3 regions of the Mesorhizobium sp. WSM4836 genome follow, and region 2 is predicted to be linked to each of the others. Evidence: predicted binding sites of a transcription regulator. Region 2 holds the regulator's gene; each other region holds the start of a gene.
The links. The regulator PhoB, encoded in region 2, activates phosphate uptake and scavenging genes when phosphate is short. The targets are predictions, from matches to a motif close to TGTCATNNANCTGTCAT.
Positions count from the first base shown of each region.

Region 1: a site for PhoB is predicted at 3,163-3,179, ahead of olsB (l-ornithine N(alpha)-acyltransferase). Genes of this name have one in related genera too.
Region 3: a site for PhoB is predicted at 3,523-3,539, ahead of phnF (phosphonate metabolism transcriptional regulator PhnF). Genes of this name have one in related genera too.

Region 1 covers NZ_JBVVQF010000013.1:177,379-183,563, reverse strand. Annotated here, with positions in the region: gene AC0L2P_RS17410 (fatty acid desaturase) at 1-858, opposite strand, end outside; gene AC0L2P_RS17405 (hypothetical protein) at 977-1,180, opposite strand; gene grpE (nucleotide exchange factor GrpE) at 1,419-2,054, shown strand; gene olsB (l-ornithine N(alpha)-acyltransferase) at 2,224-3,099, opposite strand; gene AC0L2P_RS17390 (response regulator) at 3,249-5,537, opposite strand; gene acuI (acrylyl-CoA reductase (NADPH)) at 5,627-6,185, opposite strand, start outside.
Region 2 covers NZ_JBVVQF010000028.1:59,338-65,522, reverse strand. Annotated here, with positions in the region: gene xylF (D-xylose ABC transporter substrate-binding protein) at 1-531, opposite strand, end outside; gene AC0L2P_RS27230 (ROK family protein) at 785-2,029, shown strand; gene phoB (phosphate regulon transcriptional regulator PhoB) at 2,039-2,728, opposite strand; gene phoU (phosphate signaling complex protein PhoU) at 2,745-3,452, opposite strand; gene pstB (phosphate ABC transporter ATP-binding protein PstB) at 3,485-4,288, opposite strand; gene pstA (phosphate ABC transporter permease PstA) at 4,285-5,136, opposite strand; gene pstC (phosphate ABC transporter permease subunit PstC) at 5,140-6,129, opposite strand.
Region 3 covers NZ_JBVVQF010000023.1:34,158-40,342, forward strand. Annotated here, with positions in the region: gene AC0L2P_RS24215 (ABC transporter permease) at 1-206, opposite strand, end outside; gene AC0L2P_RS24220 (ATP-binding cassette domain-containing protein) at 203-1,858, opposite strand; gene AC0L2P_RS24225 (ABC transporter substrate-binding protein) at 1,860-3,419, opposite strand; gene phnF (phosphonate metabolism transcriptional regulator PhnF) at 3,729-4,481, shown strand; gene AC0L2P_RS24235 (Tn3 family transposase) at 4,801-5,310, shown strand; gene aepX (phosphoenolpyruvate mutase) at 5,975-6,185, shown strand, end outside.

The sequences.
Region 1 (6,185 bases), on a different contig from region 2:
GGCCGAGAGGTGGTGCACGTGGTGGACGCCGATATTGCCGGTGATCCAGTTCAGCACCGGCGGCAGGTCGTAATAGGACGAACCGTGCAGGGCAGCGTGCTGGAATTCCCACTCGGAGTCCTTTGTCCACTCCGTCTCCTCGAACTGGTGCTGGACATAAAACAGCCAGATGCCGGCCGATCCGGCGAGAATGACGATCGGCAAATGCACGACCAAGAAGGCGCCGGGGCCAACGAACCAGATGAGCAGCGCGGCGATGACCGCGATGGCGAGATTGGTCGACATCGACGACACCCAGGGGGTGAAACCGCCCCGCATCATGCCCAACGGCAGTCTCTGCTCGAAAATGAAGATCCATATCGGGCCAAGGCCAAACATCACCAGCGGATGGCGATAGAGGCGATAGGCAAGCCGGCCCCGCCACGACAGTTGCCGGTATTCGGCGACGGTCAGTGTCTTGATGTCGCCGGTGCCGCGCTCGTCGAGATTGCCGGCGCTGGCGTGATGGGTTGCGTGGGCGCGGCGCCAGCAGTCGTAGGGCGTCAGCGTCAGCACGCCAAGGACGCGGCCGATCCAGTCATCGGCATAGCGGTTGGCAAAGAAGGAGCCGTGGCCGCAATCGTGCTGGATCATGAAGATCCGCACCAGAAAGCCGGCTGCCGGTAGGATGAGGACCAGACCCCACCAATGGCCATAGGCATAGGCGGCCGAGGACAGTGCCCACAGCGTGGCGAAGGGGATGAGGGTGATGGCGAGTTCGACGGCGCTGCGACGCCTGTCGGGCTTTTTATAGCGCGACAGGATTTTCAACCAGGCGCGCTTGCTGTTTGCCACAGCTTCGGGGGAAATCATGTTCATCATGAAACATAGGCGGAGCGGGGCGCTGCCGCAAGGCGGAGATCACGCAAAGTTACTGCGCGTAAATGTCGCGCGATGGCACCGACGCAATCGCAGGTCGCGCCGCTGGCGACGGTGTCTACCGACGGCGCCCGCCTGCGATCACATTGGCTTCCACGCCGTCCAGGCGGTCGAGTAATTCCTTCAAACGGTCGGGAATATCGGACTCCGTGCGGAAGGCCGGCAAGGTACGCAGAAAGCGCTTGGTCGCCTCACTGCCGAGCTGGCGCCGGATATCGGCGGCGAGCCCGTCGCGTTTTTCGCCATTCCTGCGGGGCATCATCTCAAAATCCTGTGTCGGCTTCGAAACTCTTCCACGGGAGGAACGGTTCCCGCATTGTAGTGTCCCGGCAAGCAAAGCCGTCGGTTACGGTAAAGTTTGAATTAAAATCGAAAAGGTCTGCGCGGCCCGCCATCAAGCCGCGGCAGCGGCTGCAGTAGCGCTTGCCCCTTGATTTTTGGCCGCTAAACCTCGATATCGGGCGCAAATCCACACCATTCGAAAATGACGGGAAACGGCGATGAGCGACCAGGCAAAAGATGAACGCGCGCCCGATGAAGCTGAGAAAACCGAGGCTGCCGCGGAGCCAAGGGAAGGCGGCGTCGACGGCGACTATGAAGCGCTTGTGCGGCTTCTGAAGGAAAACGAGGAGCTGAAGGATCGCGCGCTGCGCGTCGCGGCCGACATGGAGAATTTGCGCCGCCGTACCGCCCGCGACGTTCACGACGCGCGCGCCTATGCGGTTGCCAACTTTGCCCGCGACATGCTGTCGGTGTCAGACAATCTGCGCCGTGCTCTGGATGCCATCCCGGAGGAGGCCAAGGCGTCGGGCGATGCCGGTTTCAAGGCGCTGATCGACGGCGTCGAGATTACCGAGCGCGCCATGCTGTCGGCGCTGGAGCGCCACGGCGTGAAAAAGCTCGAGCCCGAGGGCGAGAAGTTCGATCCGAACTTCCACCAGGCGATGTTCGAGGTGCCCAATCCCGACGTGCCGGCCAACACGGTCGTGCAGGTCGTGCAGCCCGGCTATTCGATCGGCGAGCGCGTGCTGCGGCCGGCCATGGTCGGTATCGCCAAGGGCGGCCCCAAGCATGTGGCAAGCGAAGCGCCGGTCGAGCCGGGGCCGGTGAACGAGCAGGCCGAGAAGGATGCGTAAGTTAGGGGAGTAGGGGAATAAGGCAGTACGGGAGTAGGGCAGTACGGGAGTAGGGCAGTACGGGAGTAGGGCAGTACGGGAGTAGGGAATAGCGCTGCGTCGGGTCAAGTAGAGCAAATGCCTACTACTCCCTACTGCCCTATACTGCCTTATTCCCCTACTGCCCTGCTCACGCCGCAAACCGCTGGGCTTCCCCGCCATAATAATTGACGTAGCGGGCGCCGATCTCCTTGACCGGCATCACCACGAACACGTCGACCGTCGAGAATTCACGATCGATGACGCAACCGTCGCCGATGCGTGCGCCGACGCGCAGATAGCCCTTGACCAGCGGCGGCATCGCGGCGATCGCCGCCTTGGCATTGACGGCCTCGATCGGCATCAGATCCATGGAACAATAGCGTCCGGCGACGGCACGCACGTCCCAGGATGAATTCGTCCGGCAGTGGTGGGCAAGATAGGTCAGCGCCTCGGCATGAGCCGCCGGCACGGTGCCGTGGAACGACGCGCAGCCGGTCATCACGCCGATGCCGTAATGGTTGATATAGGCCCAGATGCCTTGCCACAATGCCTCGATGGTGCGCTTCGAGCGGTATTCGGGCAGAACGCAGGAGCGGCCAAGCTCGAGGAAGCGCTGGCCGGGATGCCGCGCGATCAACTTGGTCAGCTCGAATTCGCCTTCGGAATAAAAGCCGCCGGCGGCCGCGGCAATCTCCTGCCGCAGCAGGCGGTAGGTGCCGACGATGCGGCGATGCTCGGGATCGGAAAGCGAAGTGTCGAAGACCAGCAGATGGTCGCAGAGGGGATCGAAGCGATCGGCATCGCGGCGGTCCTGCATCTGGAACAGGTCCTTCCTGGCACCAAGCTCGTCGTAGAACACCCGGTAGCGCACTTCCTGCGCGGCAGCGATCTCGGCCTCGTTGCGGGCGAGCCGCACTTCGAGATTGCCGATGCGGCCGAGCGATGCGCCTTTTATGACGGCATCGGCGTTCCGGCCGACGAGCAAAGGCCCGCTGGCGTTCGGCCGAGCATCACATTCCGGCATGACTGTATGCACGAGTGATTCTCCTTCGAGCCATCCCTCTTGGCACGGGGATACGGTGTAGGTGCAACAGGATTGTGACAGTACCGTGATACGGCTCTGCGGGCAATACTTCGTCGGCTGGGTAATCTAGCAACCGTCTATGTTGTGCCTCAGGCGGCCACTTGGCCCTCGACCGCATGAACCAGGGCATCGGGGTCGAGCGGCTTGGTGACGAAGCCGCTGGCACCGTGAGCGAGCACGGCGTGGCGGGTCTTTTCCTGGCTGTCGGCCGACAGCACCATGATCGGCACCGGCGGCACCGCGGTCTCTTCCTCATGGCGGCGGATGGCGGCGATGGCGTCGAGACCGTCCATGACAGGCATATGCAAGTCCATCAGCACCACGTCGTAGCGGTGCTTGTGGCCGGTGCTGATGACCGCCTCGACGGCGGCCTTGCCGTTGCCGACCACTTTCACGCGATGCCCGGCCTTCAGCAGTGTGGTGCGGGCCAGCATGGCGTTGATGTCGTTGTCCTCGGCGATCAGCACCGACAGGCCTTGCTGGCGGGCGCCAATGGCGTGCCCAACCTGTGCGCCGCGCTTTTGCGGTTGTGGCTCGGCCATGACCGGTGAATGGTTGGTCAAAAGCACGCGCAGCAATGTCTCGCCGCGCACCGGCCTCGCCAGGAAGGTGGCGTAGCCGTTGGCACGGAACTCGCCAAGCATGCCGCGGTCGGTCGGCGCGATCAGCGTCACCGCCTCGCAATCGGCAAATCCGCTCTGGCGCAGGCGCCTGAGCAGCCTGCCGTCGCTTTGCTCCATGGCAGCATCGATCAGCAGCACATCGCAGCCCTCGGCGAAAGGGGTGGCCTGTGCGGCGGCGGTGGCCAGATCGACCGTGCCGCCATTGGCGCGAATGGTGCGGGCGATGGCTTCGGCCTCGACCAGATTCTTCGACACGATCACCGCATGCCGGCCCGACAGCGCGTCCTGGCGGATCTGCGTCGCCTCGACGGCGGAAATGGCGGGGATATCGAAGACGAATTCGGACCCTTGGCCAAGCCGGCTCGACACAGAGATAGTGCCGCCCATGGCGGTCACCAGGCGCTTGGAAATGGCAAGACCGAGGCCGGCGCCGCCATGCGCACGGGTCGAGGTGCCGTCAGCCTGCTCGAAGTCCTCGAAGATGCGCTCCATGTCCTCCTCGTGCAGACCGGGGCCGGTGTCGGTGATGGTGAAGCGGATGCGGTCGGTGGTTTCGGTGCGGACGCGGGCGATGCTTGCCAGGACGCCGCCGCTGTCGGTGAACTTGACGGCGTTGCCGATGAGGTTGAGCAGCACCTGCCTGACCCTGCCGGGGTCGGCGGTGATCAGCTGCGGCACGTTGGGTTCGACATGACAGCCGAGGCCGATATCCTTGGCAAAAGCCCGCGCCGCCAAAAGCTCGATGACATTGTCGGCGATCTCGCGCACCGACATCGGCTGCGGTTCGGGATCGAAGCGGCCGGCCTCGATCTTGGAGTAGTCGAGCAGGTCCTCGATGAGCGCCAGCAGTGCGCTGGCCGAGGTCGAGATGGCGCCGACATAGGTCCGCTGCTCGGGCGAAAGGCTGGTGTCGGCGAGAAGCCGGGCCATGCCCATGATGCCGTTCATCGGCGTGCGGATCTCGTGGCTGACGGTGGCGAGGAAGCGCGATTTGGCCTGGCTCGCATATTCGGCCCGCTCGCGGGCGGTGATCAGCGAGGATTCGGCGCGCTTGCGGGCGGTGATGTCGCGGGCGATCGCGCGATGCGAGACGGCGCCGCTGTCCTTGTCGCGCACCGACAGCTCGATCCAAGAGAACCAGCGTGGGCCGTCCGGCGTGCGAATGGCGACATCGGTGGAACTCAGGCATTCATGGTCGGAAAACGCGGCGTCCGGGACGATGCCGACATCGATGCCTAGTTCGGCCAAGGTCTTGCCGGCAAGGTCGCGCTGGTCGGTTTCGACAAGATCGGCGAAAACCTTGTTGGCGTAGACGATGTGGCCGTCGCGGTCGCGGTGGACGACGAGATCGCCGAGTGCATCGATCAGACCGTGAAAGCGCTCCTCGCTCTCCTGCATCTCCCACATGCGGTCGGCCAGCGTCTCGATTTCGGCGCGGCTGCGGGCGGTGGTCGCGTCGAGCAAAGCCACCGCGCGGCGCTCGGTGCGCCTGTTGCGCAGATGCATGGCGAGCCCGGCCACGGCTGTCACCAAAAGGCCGACGGTGATGAAGATCGGCGCTCCGGTCAGATGCGAAAGGCCTGCCAGCACGACGATGGCGACCAGCGTCAGGAAGGGCAGGCCTTCCCGCTTGGCGGCCGGCAGTTCCGGCGCCAGCGGCGGCGCGGCGACAATCTGCCGTCCTGGCGCCTCGGGGGCCGTCCCGTCGGCCCGTTCGGCTGGTTCCGCCGCTCTGATGCCGGGTTCCGCAATCATACGGAATTCCTGCCAGACAGAGCTTATCGAAGGTTGTGGTTGATCGTTCGAATTTTAGCGGTCGCGCTCTTTTTTGTCCCTTTGGAGGCTCACATATCCACGACCACGCGGCCGCGGATCTTGCCCTCGACGATGTCGTGCGCGGCGCCGATGATGCCGTCGAAGCCAATGCTCGTCGACAGGCTGGCAAGCTTTGCGAGATCGAGATCGGCGCCGATGCGGCGCCATGCCTCGAGGCGGATCGCCTTGGGCGCCATCACCGAGTCGATGCCGAGCAGCGAGACGCCGCGCAGGATGAAGGGGGCGACGCTTGCCGGCAGGTCCATGGCGCCGGCGAGGCCGCAAGCGGCAACGGCGCCGCCATAGGAGGTCATCGACAGAACGTTGGCCAGCGTGTGACTGCCGACAGCATCGACGCCGCCGGCCCAGCGTTCCTTGGCGAGCGGTTTTGCCGGCTGGGCAAGCTCGTCGCGTGAAATCACTTCCGCGGCGCCAAGATCCATCAGATAGGGGCTTTCGGCAGCGCGGCCGGTCGAGGCGATGACATGATAGCCGAGGCTGGACAGGATTGAGACCGCGACCGAGCCGACGCCACCGGCAGCGCCCGTCACCACCACAGGGCCGCGATCGGGCACGATGCCGTGGCGC
Region 2 (6,185 bases):
ATCGATGGCGTTCTTCAGCACCTCCATCGAGCCGGCATACAGGACATCGGCATTCGGATCGGCGCCCGAGCCCTTGATGAAGACGTAATTGCCTTCCGGCTTCACCTTGTACACTTCGCGGGCCTGCATGCGGCCGACCTCCTTGTCGTCGAAGGTCAGGTAGAAGACGTCCTTGTTCTCGATCAGCCGGTCGTAGCCGACGACCGGAATGCCTTGGTCCAGCGCCTTCTGCACGGCCGGGCCGATGGCCGAGGCGTCCTGCGCCTGGATGATCAGTGCGTTGGCGCCCTGCGAAATCAGGCTCTGGACGTCGGTGAGCTGCTTGCCGGGGTTGGACTGTGCGTCGGCGGAGATATATTTGTCGCCGGCGGCCTTGATGGCCGCCTTCATCGCGGCTTCGTCGGTCTTCCGGCGCTCTTCCTGGAACTTCGACCAGGAAACGCCGATGACCTTGTCCTTGGCCTGTGCGACCGACGCGAGCGTCAGCGTCATGGCGACGCCCGCCAGAATGGCGGTGGCAAATTTCTTCATCATCTTCTCCCTGCGCCACGAATGGCGCGATCCAAACTGACCAGAAGGCCGGCACAAAGGCTCGATCTCCGGCTGCTGTCAACATCGATTTCTGATGGATTTTGTGATCCTACGAATTTTTTCGAGTGTCGGAATAAACGATGACAGCGCCACCTGCATCTGACATTGTTGTCTCCATCTGACGCTGTTTGTCGGACATTACCGACGGCTTCCGGTTCATGAGCGGCCGCGGCAACCGGGAGGAAAGCAAACGATGTCGGTCGGAATCCGCCATGACGATTTGCGCCGGCGCAACCGGGCGATGGTGATCTCGGCGGTGCGCCGGGCCGGCCAGCCATCGCGTACGGGGATCGCCGCAACCACCGGCCTCAGCCATTCGACCATATCGGCGATCTCCTCCGACCTGATACGGGAAGGCATCCTTGCCGAGAGCAAGGCAAGCGAGTCCGTTTCGTTGAAACGCGGTCGCCCGCAGGTCGGCCTCGCCCTCAACCCGGAAGCTGCGGCGGTACTTACCGTGGTGTTGTCGCTAAATTTCCTGTCGGCCGCCATCATCGACTATGCGGGACAGGTGGTCGCCGAGGAACAGCGCCGGCTGGATACGCTGACGATGGCGCGCGACGAGCTGATCCGCGAATGCATGGCCATCGTCCGGCGCCGGCTGAAGGATCCAGACCTTGACGTCCGCAGTGTCGCCCGCATTGCCCTGGCTATCCAGGGCATTACCGACTCCCCTGCACGCGCCATGCTGTGGTCGCCGATCACGCCGCAGACCGACATCGCCTTTGCCGACATGCTGGAAGATGAATTCGGCATCCCGGCCACGGTGGAGAACGACTGCAATATGATGGCGGTGGCTTTGCGCTGGCGCGATCCGGATCGCTATCGCGACGACTTCATCGCCATCCTGCTTTCGCACGGCATCGGCATGGGGCTGGTGCTCAAGGGCGACCTGTTCACCGGCACGCATTCCTCGGGCGGCGAGTTTGGCCACATGATCCATCGTCCGGGCGGCGCGCTCTGCCGGTGCGGGCGGCGCGGCTGCATCGAGGCCTATGCCGGCAACTACGCCATCTGGCGCAACGCCAGGCAGATGAGCGAAGACAGCGAACCGGTCGCCGACGTCAGCGACGCCGACATGCGCACGCTGGCGGCCCGGGCGCGCGAGAAGGATGGGCCGGAACGCGAGGCCTACCGCAAGGCCGGCGAAGCGCTGGGTTTCGGTCTCGGCTCGCTGTTCGCGCTGATCGATCCGGCGCCGGTCGCGATGGTCGGCGCCAGTGCCGCCGCTTTCGATCTGATCGAGCCGGCCTTGCGCAAGGCAATCGCCCAGACCGCCGGCGGCCAGCATTCGGCTTCGATCTCCTTCGATACCGAGCCGAACGAATTGCCGCTGATCCGCCAAGGTTGTGCCATGCGGGCGTTAAGCTTTGTCGACCAGGAGATTTTCGCGCCGGGCGCGCAAATGAGGCCCGGCATGAGAAAGAACGTAGCCTGACCCGGCGGGTCAATCTTCCCTGATCGCATAACCTGCACCGCGGATGGTGCGGATGACATCGGGCATGCGGCCGTTGTTGACGGCCTTGCGCAGCCGCCCGACATGCACGTCGACGGTGCGTTCGTCGATATAGATCGTCTCGCCCCAGACATTATCGAGCAACTGGCTACGCGAGAAGACGCGGCCCGGATGCCGCATCATAAATTCGAGTAGCCGGAATTCGGTCGGCCCGAGCCTGATCTCGCTCTTCTTGCGATAGACCCTGTGCGATTCCCGATCGAGCACGATGTCGCCGACCTTCAGCACGCTGGACAACACTTCCGGCTTGGCGCGCCGCAGCAGCGCCTTGACCCTGGCCATGAATTCCGGTGTCGAAAACGGTTTGACCAGATAGTCGTCGGCGCCGGTCGAAAGGCCGCGCACCCGGTCGCTCTCCTCGCCGCGCGCGGTCAGCATGATGATCGGCAGCCGCTCGGTTTCGGGGCGCACCCGCAACCGGCGGCAGAGCTCGATGCCGGAAACCGCTGGTATCATCCAGTCGAGCACCAGAAGATCGGGCACATTCTCCTGCAAACGGATCTCGGCTTCGTCGCCGCGTGTCACCACCTCGACCTGGTAGCCTTCGGATTCGAGGTTGTAGCGGAGCAGCACACCCAACGGCTCCTCGTCCTCCACCACCATTATGCGTGGTGCGATCATCGGTTGGGCACCCCCATCACGTCACCGGTGCGGATATTGTCGTTTCGTCCTGCTTCGGACGATTGACCGGCAATTGCTCGCCTGTCAGCACGTAATACGCATTTTCGGCGATGTTGGTGACATGATCGCCAATCCGCTCCAGATTCTTGGCGCAGAACAGCAGGTGCGTGCAAGCGGTGATGTTGCGGGGATCTTCCATCATGTAGGTCAACAGCTCGCGGAACACGGACGTGTATTTGACGTCGATGCGCTCGTCGGCGGCGCGTAGCTTGGCCAACGCGGCCGCATCGCCTGCGGCATATTCCTCGATGACGCCCTGCACCTGGATGAGCACCAGCTGCGCCATCGCATCGATGGAATGCGACAGGTCGCGCGGCGTGACGCTGAGGCCGACCGCACTCACACGCTTGGCGATATTCTTGGCAAGGTCGCCGATGCGTTCAAGGTCGCCGGCCATGCGGATCGCTCCGATCACATGGCGAAGATCGTGGGCCATCGGCTGGCGTTTGGCGATCAGGGTGATGGCGCGGTCGTCCAGTTCGCGTTGACGCGCATCCATGATGGCGTCGTCGGAAACGACGCGTTGCGCCAGCACGTTGTCGGAATTCAACAGCGCCTTGGTCGCCCCGCCGACCATCGAACCGGCGAGGTCGGCCATGTCGCGGATCAGCTTGCTGATCTGCCCGAGATCCTCGTCGAAAGAAGCGACTGTGTGTTCGCCCATGGTCCTGTCCCCATATGCATGATTGAAACGGCTCAGCCGAAGCGGCCGGTGATGTAATCCTGCGTGCGCTTCTCGCGGGGCGACGTGAAGATCTTCTCGGTCCGGTCGAACTCGACCAGTTCGCCCAGATACATAAAGGCGGTCTGGCGCGACACGCGCGCCGCCTGCTGCATGTTGTGGGTGACGATGACGATCGTGTAGTCGGCTTGCAATTCGTCGATCAGTTCCTCGATCTTGGCCGTCGACAACGGGTCGAGGGCCGAAGCCGGTTCGTCGAGCAGAATGACTTCCGGCTTCACGGCCACGGTGCGGGCGATGCAGAGCCGCTGCTGCTGGCCGCCGGAAAGGCTCAAGCCGCTGGCGTTGAGCTTGTCCTTGACCTCGCTCCACAGCGCGGCGCGCTTCAACGCCTGTTCGACGCGGCCGTCCATCTCGGACTTGCCGAGATTCTCGTAGAGCCTGACGCCGAAGGCGATGTTCTCGTAGATCGACATCGGGAACGGCGTCGGCTTCTGGAACACCATGCCGATCTTGGTCCGCAGCAGATTGAGATCCTGCGATCGGTCGAGAATGTTCTTGCCGTCGAGCAGCACCTGGCCCTCGGCGGCCTGTTTCGGGTAGAGCTCATAGATGCGATTGAACACACGCAGCAGCGTCGATTTCCCGCAGCCCGAAGGCCCAATGAAGGCCGTGACGCTGCGCTCGGGCAGCGACAGGCTGATGTCCTTCAGCGCCTTGCTCTGACCGTAGTAGAAGTTGAGGTTCTTGACCTCGATCTTCGTCTTCTCGGCGACCGTTTCGGTCATCGTCATGTCTGGGGACAACATCTGTGTCATCTGTCCTCTCTGCGTCCGGTAAGGCTGCGGGCGAGGATGCTCAAGCCAAGAACCGTCAGGGTGATTATGAGTGCGCCGGTCCACGCCAGTTGCTGCCATTCCTCGTAAGGGCTGAGAGCGAACTGGAAAATGGTCACCGGCAGGCTGGCCATCGGCGCGTTGACATTGCTGCTCCAGAACTGGTTGTTGAGTGCGGTGAAGAGCAGCGGCGCCGTCTCGCCGGAAATGCGTGCTATCGCCAGCAATATACCGGTGACGATGCCGGACAACGCAGCGCGATAGGCGACCGAACGGATCACCACCCAGCGCGGCGCGCCGATCGCGGCACCGGCCTCACGCAACGCGTTCGGCACCAGGTTGAGCATGTCTTCAGTGGTGCGCACGACCACCGGAATGACCAGGATGGCAAGCGCAACGGCACCGGCAATGGCCGAGAAATGCCCCATTGGCCGCACCATCAACTCATAGACGAACAAGCCGATGATGATCGAGGGCGCCGACAACAGGATGTCGTTGATGAAGCGGACGACAGTGGTGATGCGCGAAAAGCGTCCATACTCGGCCATGTAGGTTCCCGCCAGCACGCCGATCGGCGTGCCGACGACAACGGCGATGATCGTCATCAGCAGGCTGCCGGCGATGGCATTGAGCAGGCCGCCGGCTTCGCCCGGTGGTGGCGTCATCTCGGTGAAGACCGCAAGCGAAAGCCCGGCTGTGCCCTTATAGACCAGGGCGCCGAGGATGAGCGCCAGCCAGGCAAGGCCGATGCCGGCGGCGATGACGCAAAGCGCCATCATCACCGAGTTCCTGGCTTTGCGGCGGCTGTGGAGCGATGCGGATGTCGACATCGGTCAGGCTCCCGTACGGGCGTCGATCCGCATCAGCATATAGCGAGCGGCGGCAAGGATCAGGAAGGTGATGACGAACAGGATCAGGCCGAGCGAAACCAGCGAGGAGGTGTAGAGGTCGCCGTCGGCTTCGGTGAATTCATTGGCGATGGTGGCCGAGATGGTCGTGCCCGGCGCGAACAGGGAGGCGCTGATGCGGTGCGCGTTGCCGATGACGAAGGTCACCGCCATGGTCTCGCCGAGCGCCCGGCCGAGGCCAAGCATGACGCCGCCCATGATGCCGATGCGGGTATAGGGAATGACCACGCGCCGGGTCACTTCCCAGGTCGTGCAACCGATGCCATAGGCCGATTCCTTCAGCACCGCCGGCACCGTATCGAAGACGTCCTTGGTGATCGAAGTGATGAAGGGCAACACCATGATGGCGAGGATCAGCGCCGAGGTCAGAAGGCCGATGCCGTAGGGAGGGCCGGCGAAAAGGCTGGATAGCCCCGGCACGCCGTGGAAGATATTGATGATGAAGGGCTGTATCGTCGTCTGCAGGAACGGCGCGAACACGAACAGGCCCCAGATGCCGTAGATGATCGAGGGAATGCCGGCCAACAGCTCGACCGCTATGCCGATCGGGCGCCTGAGCGGGCGCGGGCAGAGCTCGGTGAGAAAAATTGCAATGCCGATGCCGATCGGAACCGCGATCAGGATGGCTATGGCCGCTGTGACCAGCGTGCCGTAGATAGGCGCGAGTGCGCCAAATTTTTCCGTGACCGGATTCCAGCTCTCAGTCGTCAGGAAAGAAAAACCGAAGGCCGACAGCGCCTGCCATGAGCCGGCAAACAGCGAGATCGCGACACCGCCGAGGATGACCAGCACAAGAATTGCGGAAGCGCGGGTGAGTCCGCGGAATATGGCATCTGTGAGCGCGAAGCGCCGCACCGTAGCTTCCCTGGCTCGGGCTGCTGCGGATGATGGCATGGCATCGGAAGCGATGGTCATGGAGTCCTCGCGATTAAAGGCAACAGGAAGGGCGCCGTCGACGCCCTCCCTGGAGG
Region 3 (6,185 bases), on a different contig from region 2:
CCGTTGAGATAAATCAGGAACTGCTGCCACAAGGGAAGATTAAGACCCCATTTCTCGCGGAAGGCATCAATGGCGGCCTGGCTGGTGTCTGGACCCAGCAATATTTGCGCGGGATCGCCACTCGCAGCGAGTGCGAAGAACGCAAAAGTCAAAAGCAGAAGGATCGTTATGCAAGCCCGCCCCAGGCGCAAGAGATACCAGTTCATACCGCGGCCTCCTCCTCGGGTAGGTGGCTCAGCGGAGCATCGGGGAGCCTTGGGAGGGCCGCAATCAGGTCCCGGGTGTAGCTCTCAGTCGGGTTGCGAAACAATTCGAACGTCTGGCCTTCCTCGATCAGCTTGCCATGCCGCATGACCACCACCCGGTCGCAAATATGCTGGATGACGGAAAGGTCATGGCTAATGAAGAGGATCGCGAGCGCGTATCTCGCGCGCAGGTCGAGCAGCAGGTCCAGAATCCTGGACTGGATCGACACGTCGAGTGCAGAAACGCTTTCATCGCAGATCAGGACGCGCGGTCGAACCGTCAGTGCGCGTGCGATCGTCGCCCTCTGCCGCTGGCCGCCGGAGAGGTTGCCGGGTTTGCGCTTAAACAGCGTCTCGTCGAGGTGGGTTTCGAGGAGCCGGGAGCGGGCCACACCTTCCCGTTCGCTTTTGTCCCCCAGTCGATGAATATCGAGCGGCTGGCGCACCTGATGAATGATCCTGCCGAGAGGATCGAGCGCGCCGCGGGGGTCCTGGAAAATGTACTGTATTTGCCGCCGCCAAGACGGATCCGGCCTGCTCCAGTCGAGGGTGCGTCCATTCAGCGAGATACGGCCGCCCGCGGGTGTCACCAGGCCGACGGCAGCTTTCGCCAATGTGCTCTTGCCCGAACCGCTTTCGCCGACCAGTCCGACGATCTCGCCTTCGCCGACATCAACGCTGACGTTCCGGAGGGCGTCGAAGCGGCGTCCGTCAGCCGTTTTGTAGCTCACCGAGATATTGTCGAGACGCAATGCCGGATGGCTGGCGGTAGGCACGCCGATCGGGCGCAAGGCGGCCGGCGGCGGGACTTGCGGCATGGTCGCTGAGGCGTGCGGCCGCGGCCGCGGCATGGATGCAATCAGTTGCTTAGTGTAATCGGCGCGGGGAGCCACGAGAACGGCGGCCGCAGAGCCAGTCTCCACGATTACTCCGTTTCTCAGGACAATGATCTGGTTGCACAGCTGATAGGCCACCGCCAGGTCGTGCGTGACGAATATGATCGACATGCCGCGTTCTGCGGCAATCGCCTTCAGGTGCTTGAGGACGCCGGCCTGGACGGTGACATCAAGCGCCGTGGTCGGTTCATCGGCGATGAGCAACCGGGGTTCACGCGCGAGAGCGCAGGCGATCGCCACCCGCTGGCATTGTCCACCAGACATTTGATGCGGGTAGGAATCGAGAATCTTTCCGGGGTCGACAAAACCGGCCGTCGTCAGCAGTGGGCCCGGATCACCAAGGGTCCGTAGCGCAAGGTGCCGCCTAACCGTCATCAGGGGATCGAGTGCACTCATCGGATCCTGGAATATCATGGCAATGCCATGTCCCCTGAGGCCAGCCAGCAATCGCCGGTCCGACAGGGGGTACGGCCGCCCTTCGAAATTCATCTGTCCTTTGATTTTGGCGCTCGGCGGCAGCAGGCCTGCAATGGCCCGGCACATGACGCTCTTGCCGGATCCGCTTTCTCCGACGATGCCGAGAATTTCTCCGGCCATCAGATCAAAGCTGATGTCGCGCAATGCAGAGCCGCTGTGCCCGGCGGCGAAGGCCACGCTCAGCCGCTGAACCGAGATCAGGGGATGAGCGCGACTTTGACTATGGGGATGCAAGTCCATGTTATCTGAAGCTCACGCCTGTTGTCGTGAGATCCAGATATTCCGTCGGAAGGGCGTTATAGGTCAGGCGATCCTTGCGCACCCCGATGAAATGGGCGGCTGTATAGAAGTTCGCGGTATTCGGATCCTCCTCAAACTTGTCGAGCATCTGGGCAAAGACCACCCGCCGATGCGGCGTATCGATAGACGTCGACAATTCCTCCCCCAGCGCTGCCATGTCAGGAGAGACGGTGAAGAATTTCTGTTTCGCAAACGAGCCGCCGGGCCCGAGGCGGCGCCAGAACTGGCCAAGCGGATCGGGATAGTAGGCGCCGGAGGATGCATCGATGATCGCTCTGTCGGGCGTATCGGCGAGCACCTGCGTCCAGTTTTCCTTGAACTCCAGCTTGACGTTCAGTCCAACGGCTTTCCACATCGACTGTACGATCTGGGCCGTCTCCCCCTGCTTGGTGTAGTAGTTGTGCTGGGTGCGCCAGACGATCTCCTGGCCGTGATAGCCCGCTTCCTTGAGAAGCTGCTTTGCCTTTTCCGGATCATATTCGTCCACCGGACGGCCCTGCAGATACATGTCGCCGAAGGTTTTCAGCTGCCAACCATGCGTCACTTCTGTGCGCCCATCATAGAGGGCTTTCACCAGTGCCTCGCGATCGATGGCGAGGTTCATCGCGTGCCTGAGGCGCGGATCGGCGATCGGGCTATTGATGCTGTCAAAGATGACGCCTCGAATAGTCTCGATCGGCCCGCCGGCGACCGCACCGTTCGGGTTGCCCTCGATCTGCGGAAATTCATCCGTGCCGATTTCCGTGATCATGTCGAACTGGCCGGCGAGGAGGCCCGCAACGCGGGTAGACAGTTCAGGAACCGTGACGAACGTTACCTTATCGGCGGCCGCCTTCGCGTCGCCCCAATAGGCATCGAACCTCTTGAGGGCGGTCGCGCCGCCGACCTCGTGGCTGACAAGCGTGTAGGGCCCGGAGCCCGCATCGAGCTTCGTAAAATCATTGTAGTTTGGAGCTTGCTTCAAAGCCGTTTCGGAAATGATCTGGGCAGGGAAGGTGGCGAAGCGATCGAGCGCAATCGGATCAACAGCCTTGATGTGAATCCGGACCGTCATGTTGTCGAGGGCCTCGATCCTCTCGATGCCGCCGAGAAACTCCTCGGATTCAGTGGGCACCCTTTTATCGCGCCCCAATCTCACATCCGAGAACGTCGCGATGACATCGTTGGCGTCGAAAGTGTCGCCGTTGTGAAACACGACCCCCGGCCTCAGCTTGAACTCAAGGGTCTTCGGATCGAGGGCCTTCCACTCGGTCGCCAGCCCCGGCACGATCTTACCGTCGTTGCGGTAGTCGTATCTGACAAGCGTGTCATAAAGAGAAAGCACCACCCGCAGATTGGGGTTGGAGTTCTCGGTGGCCGGATCGAGGTTATCCGGGTTCTTCGGAACGGCGATCGTCAGGTCACGCGCAAAGACTGGCGTGTTGCCGGACAAGGCCGCGACGCCGGCGCTCAGTATTACAATCAGTACCAAGCTCTTGGCTTTCAATCTGCTCTGGTTCATTCGGCTCTCCGGGATCTTGGTGGCGGTGCAGCGCTGACGGTGCTTGAGGTCGCGCTTCCTGCGGGCCGCCTGTTGTGAGGCAGCCGAAACATGCCTCAGTTTCACGACATTCGGATGACAAAAAGAGATTCGAATATCAGCGGATCAGGGGACCCAGATTTCAGCGCGCGTCCGAGCTTTGGCCTTTCTAACACAGCGCGCTTGCGGATCAGCCGCGGACATTGCCAACGGAGACGTCGCTGCTTATACTTATTCGAATATGTTGGTCGATCGTCGACCGCACGTGACAAGCAACGGAATGAAGCGACAATGCCGAAGAAACTGATGCACGGCCAGTGGCAAGACGTCGAAGAGGAACTCGCTGCCGACATCACTGCGGGGCGGTTTGCCAAAGGGGCGCCGCTTCCCAAGGAAGCGGAACTGGTGGGACGCTTTGGCGTCGGGCGACATAGCGTCCGACGTGCGATCGCTCAGCTCCAGAGTCGCGGGCTTGTCCAAGTCGAGCATGGGAAAGGGACGTTTGTTCGCGACGGGCGCCTGAACTACCGGCTCTCCGAGCGAACCCGCTTTTCCCAAAACCTCCTCGATCAGGGGCGTGAGCCGTTTGGCAAAGCGATCAAGGAGCGTGTGATCGAGGCTCCTCGGCGAGTCGCCGAGGCGCTAAGGCTTCCGCTCGACGAGCAGGTCTACCATATCGTTCGCCTCGAATACGCCGATGAGGAGCCCGTCAATTTTTCGAACGCATTTTTTCCAGTTCGCCGCTTTCCGGGCTTCGATAAGGCGAGACGCGAAGGACAAACCGTCAGCAGCATTCTAGCCGATTACGGCGTTACCGACTACATTCGTCTGCGTACTGACTTTATTGTGCGCCTGCCGACTAAAGAAGAAGCGCGTCAGTTGATGCAGGCCGAGACGCAGCCGATCCTGCTTCAGAAAAAGGTCGACGTGGATATGAAGGGCACGCCGGTTTCATTTTCGGAGTCCGTGTGGGCAGGAGAGCGTGTCCAGTTCTCGATCGACAACACCAGCCAGTTGCTCAACGCCTTGGCTCAGAGTTTGTAAGGGCGTGAATCCTTCAATGAAAGAACGCAAGGGCACACCCGCTTCGTTCTGTTGCGCCCAGCCGGGAATGAGACCCGGAGATCGTCCCGGTCCTGCGCGCGATGTTCGAAACTCTGCTTGAACTGCCTGCTCCCGGCCAGGCCGACCTCGCACGCTCGAGATGCTCGACCGGCAAGGCTAGAAGGTCGTTGCCTCTCCTGCATGTCGCTGCGGCGATGCCGCAACGACGGACAGGCCGGCGCAAGTTCAGAGCAGCAGCGGAGCGTTTGTCGATAAGCGCGAAACGTACGCGGCGCTGACGAACCACATCGGCGCACCGATCAACACCACGTTGATCCTTGACCATTGGGATGCCGTGCTACATCTGGCCGCCTCGATCACGACGCGCGCCGTCGTCCCTTCGACGATCATTAAGAAGCTCTCGGCCTGTCCGAGGAAAGCCAGTTGGCCAAGTCGCTGCGGGAACTCGACCGGATCGAGTGATCACTGTTCATTATCGAATGGTATTCGAGCACAGCCTTGCGCCGGTGCTGCCAAGCTGGCTCCATCAGCAGCGCATAAGCTCAAACGCGCGGTGTTCTTCCACGAGCGCGGCGAAATCCGCGACCGGTCATTCGAGAGCCAGGCATTCAGCGCTTCCGGTCTCAATCTTGTCGTCAGCGCCATTGGAACACCGTCTATCTTGATCGCGCAACCCGCACCTGCGCACGACGGATCGGATTATCCCGAACGACCTGCTCAAACACGTCTCGCCGCTCACGCTTGCCAGCACCAATCCGACGGGCGGCATGATGTTCATGCTCCGTTCGACCTTAGCGTACAATTTTGAGCAGCTCCTGTTCTGACCCAAATAAAGCAAGACGAGAACAATTCCTCGGATTCCCGGCGAGAGCTTCTTCCGCCTCATGATACTTGATGCCATCAGGTGCGGGCTGGTATGGACCGGTGCAGAGATTAAAAGTTTCTTCTCCGCTTTAGCCGCGCGTGCTTTGATATCAGCAACAGGCGCCGGCGCCCGAGAACAGCCGATGCGGATGCAGTCGCTGCAACCGGACTGATCGCAACAAATCTAGCAGAAGCCACGACATCGTTGGGCATCGGAAAGTGCGGATAGCAGTCGGATGACGCGTGAACTCCGCTTCCCACCTAGGAAACTGCCATCCGTGGGAAGATGGCCGGCAACCGACACTACTGCCGGGTTTGTTGAATGAGCGACACGGGTTGTTCGGCTTGGCTCCTCTTCCCATCACCATTCAAGTCATTGAATAGCATCTCGAACACTTTTTCTGAGACTTTCCTGCGCAGTTGGCACGAAGTGTGAAGCTTCCTTCTAGAAAGGCGGCACGAACTGCGGGCCGATTTCATGTTCGTGGTTGACGTCGCGATCGAGAGGACGAAGGAAGGAAAGCAGCATGGCAGATCTGCGTCGGGTGCGTATACCGTCCGAAAATGGGCGTCACGTGCGGAATCCGGGTCGCAATGCAAGCGAACGCATGTCTCCGCTTCGTGACCTCATTTGCATCCGTGACAGACCGTCATTCCTTATGGAAGCTCATGACGCGCTCTCCGCGGCGATCGCGCAGCGGTCAGGTTTCAAGGCGCTTTGGGCGTCCGGCCTCTCGATCTCCTCCAGCCTCGGTTACCGTGACGCGAACGAGGCCTCTTGGACCGAGGTGGTCGACGTGGTGGAACGGATGGCGGACG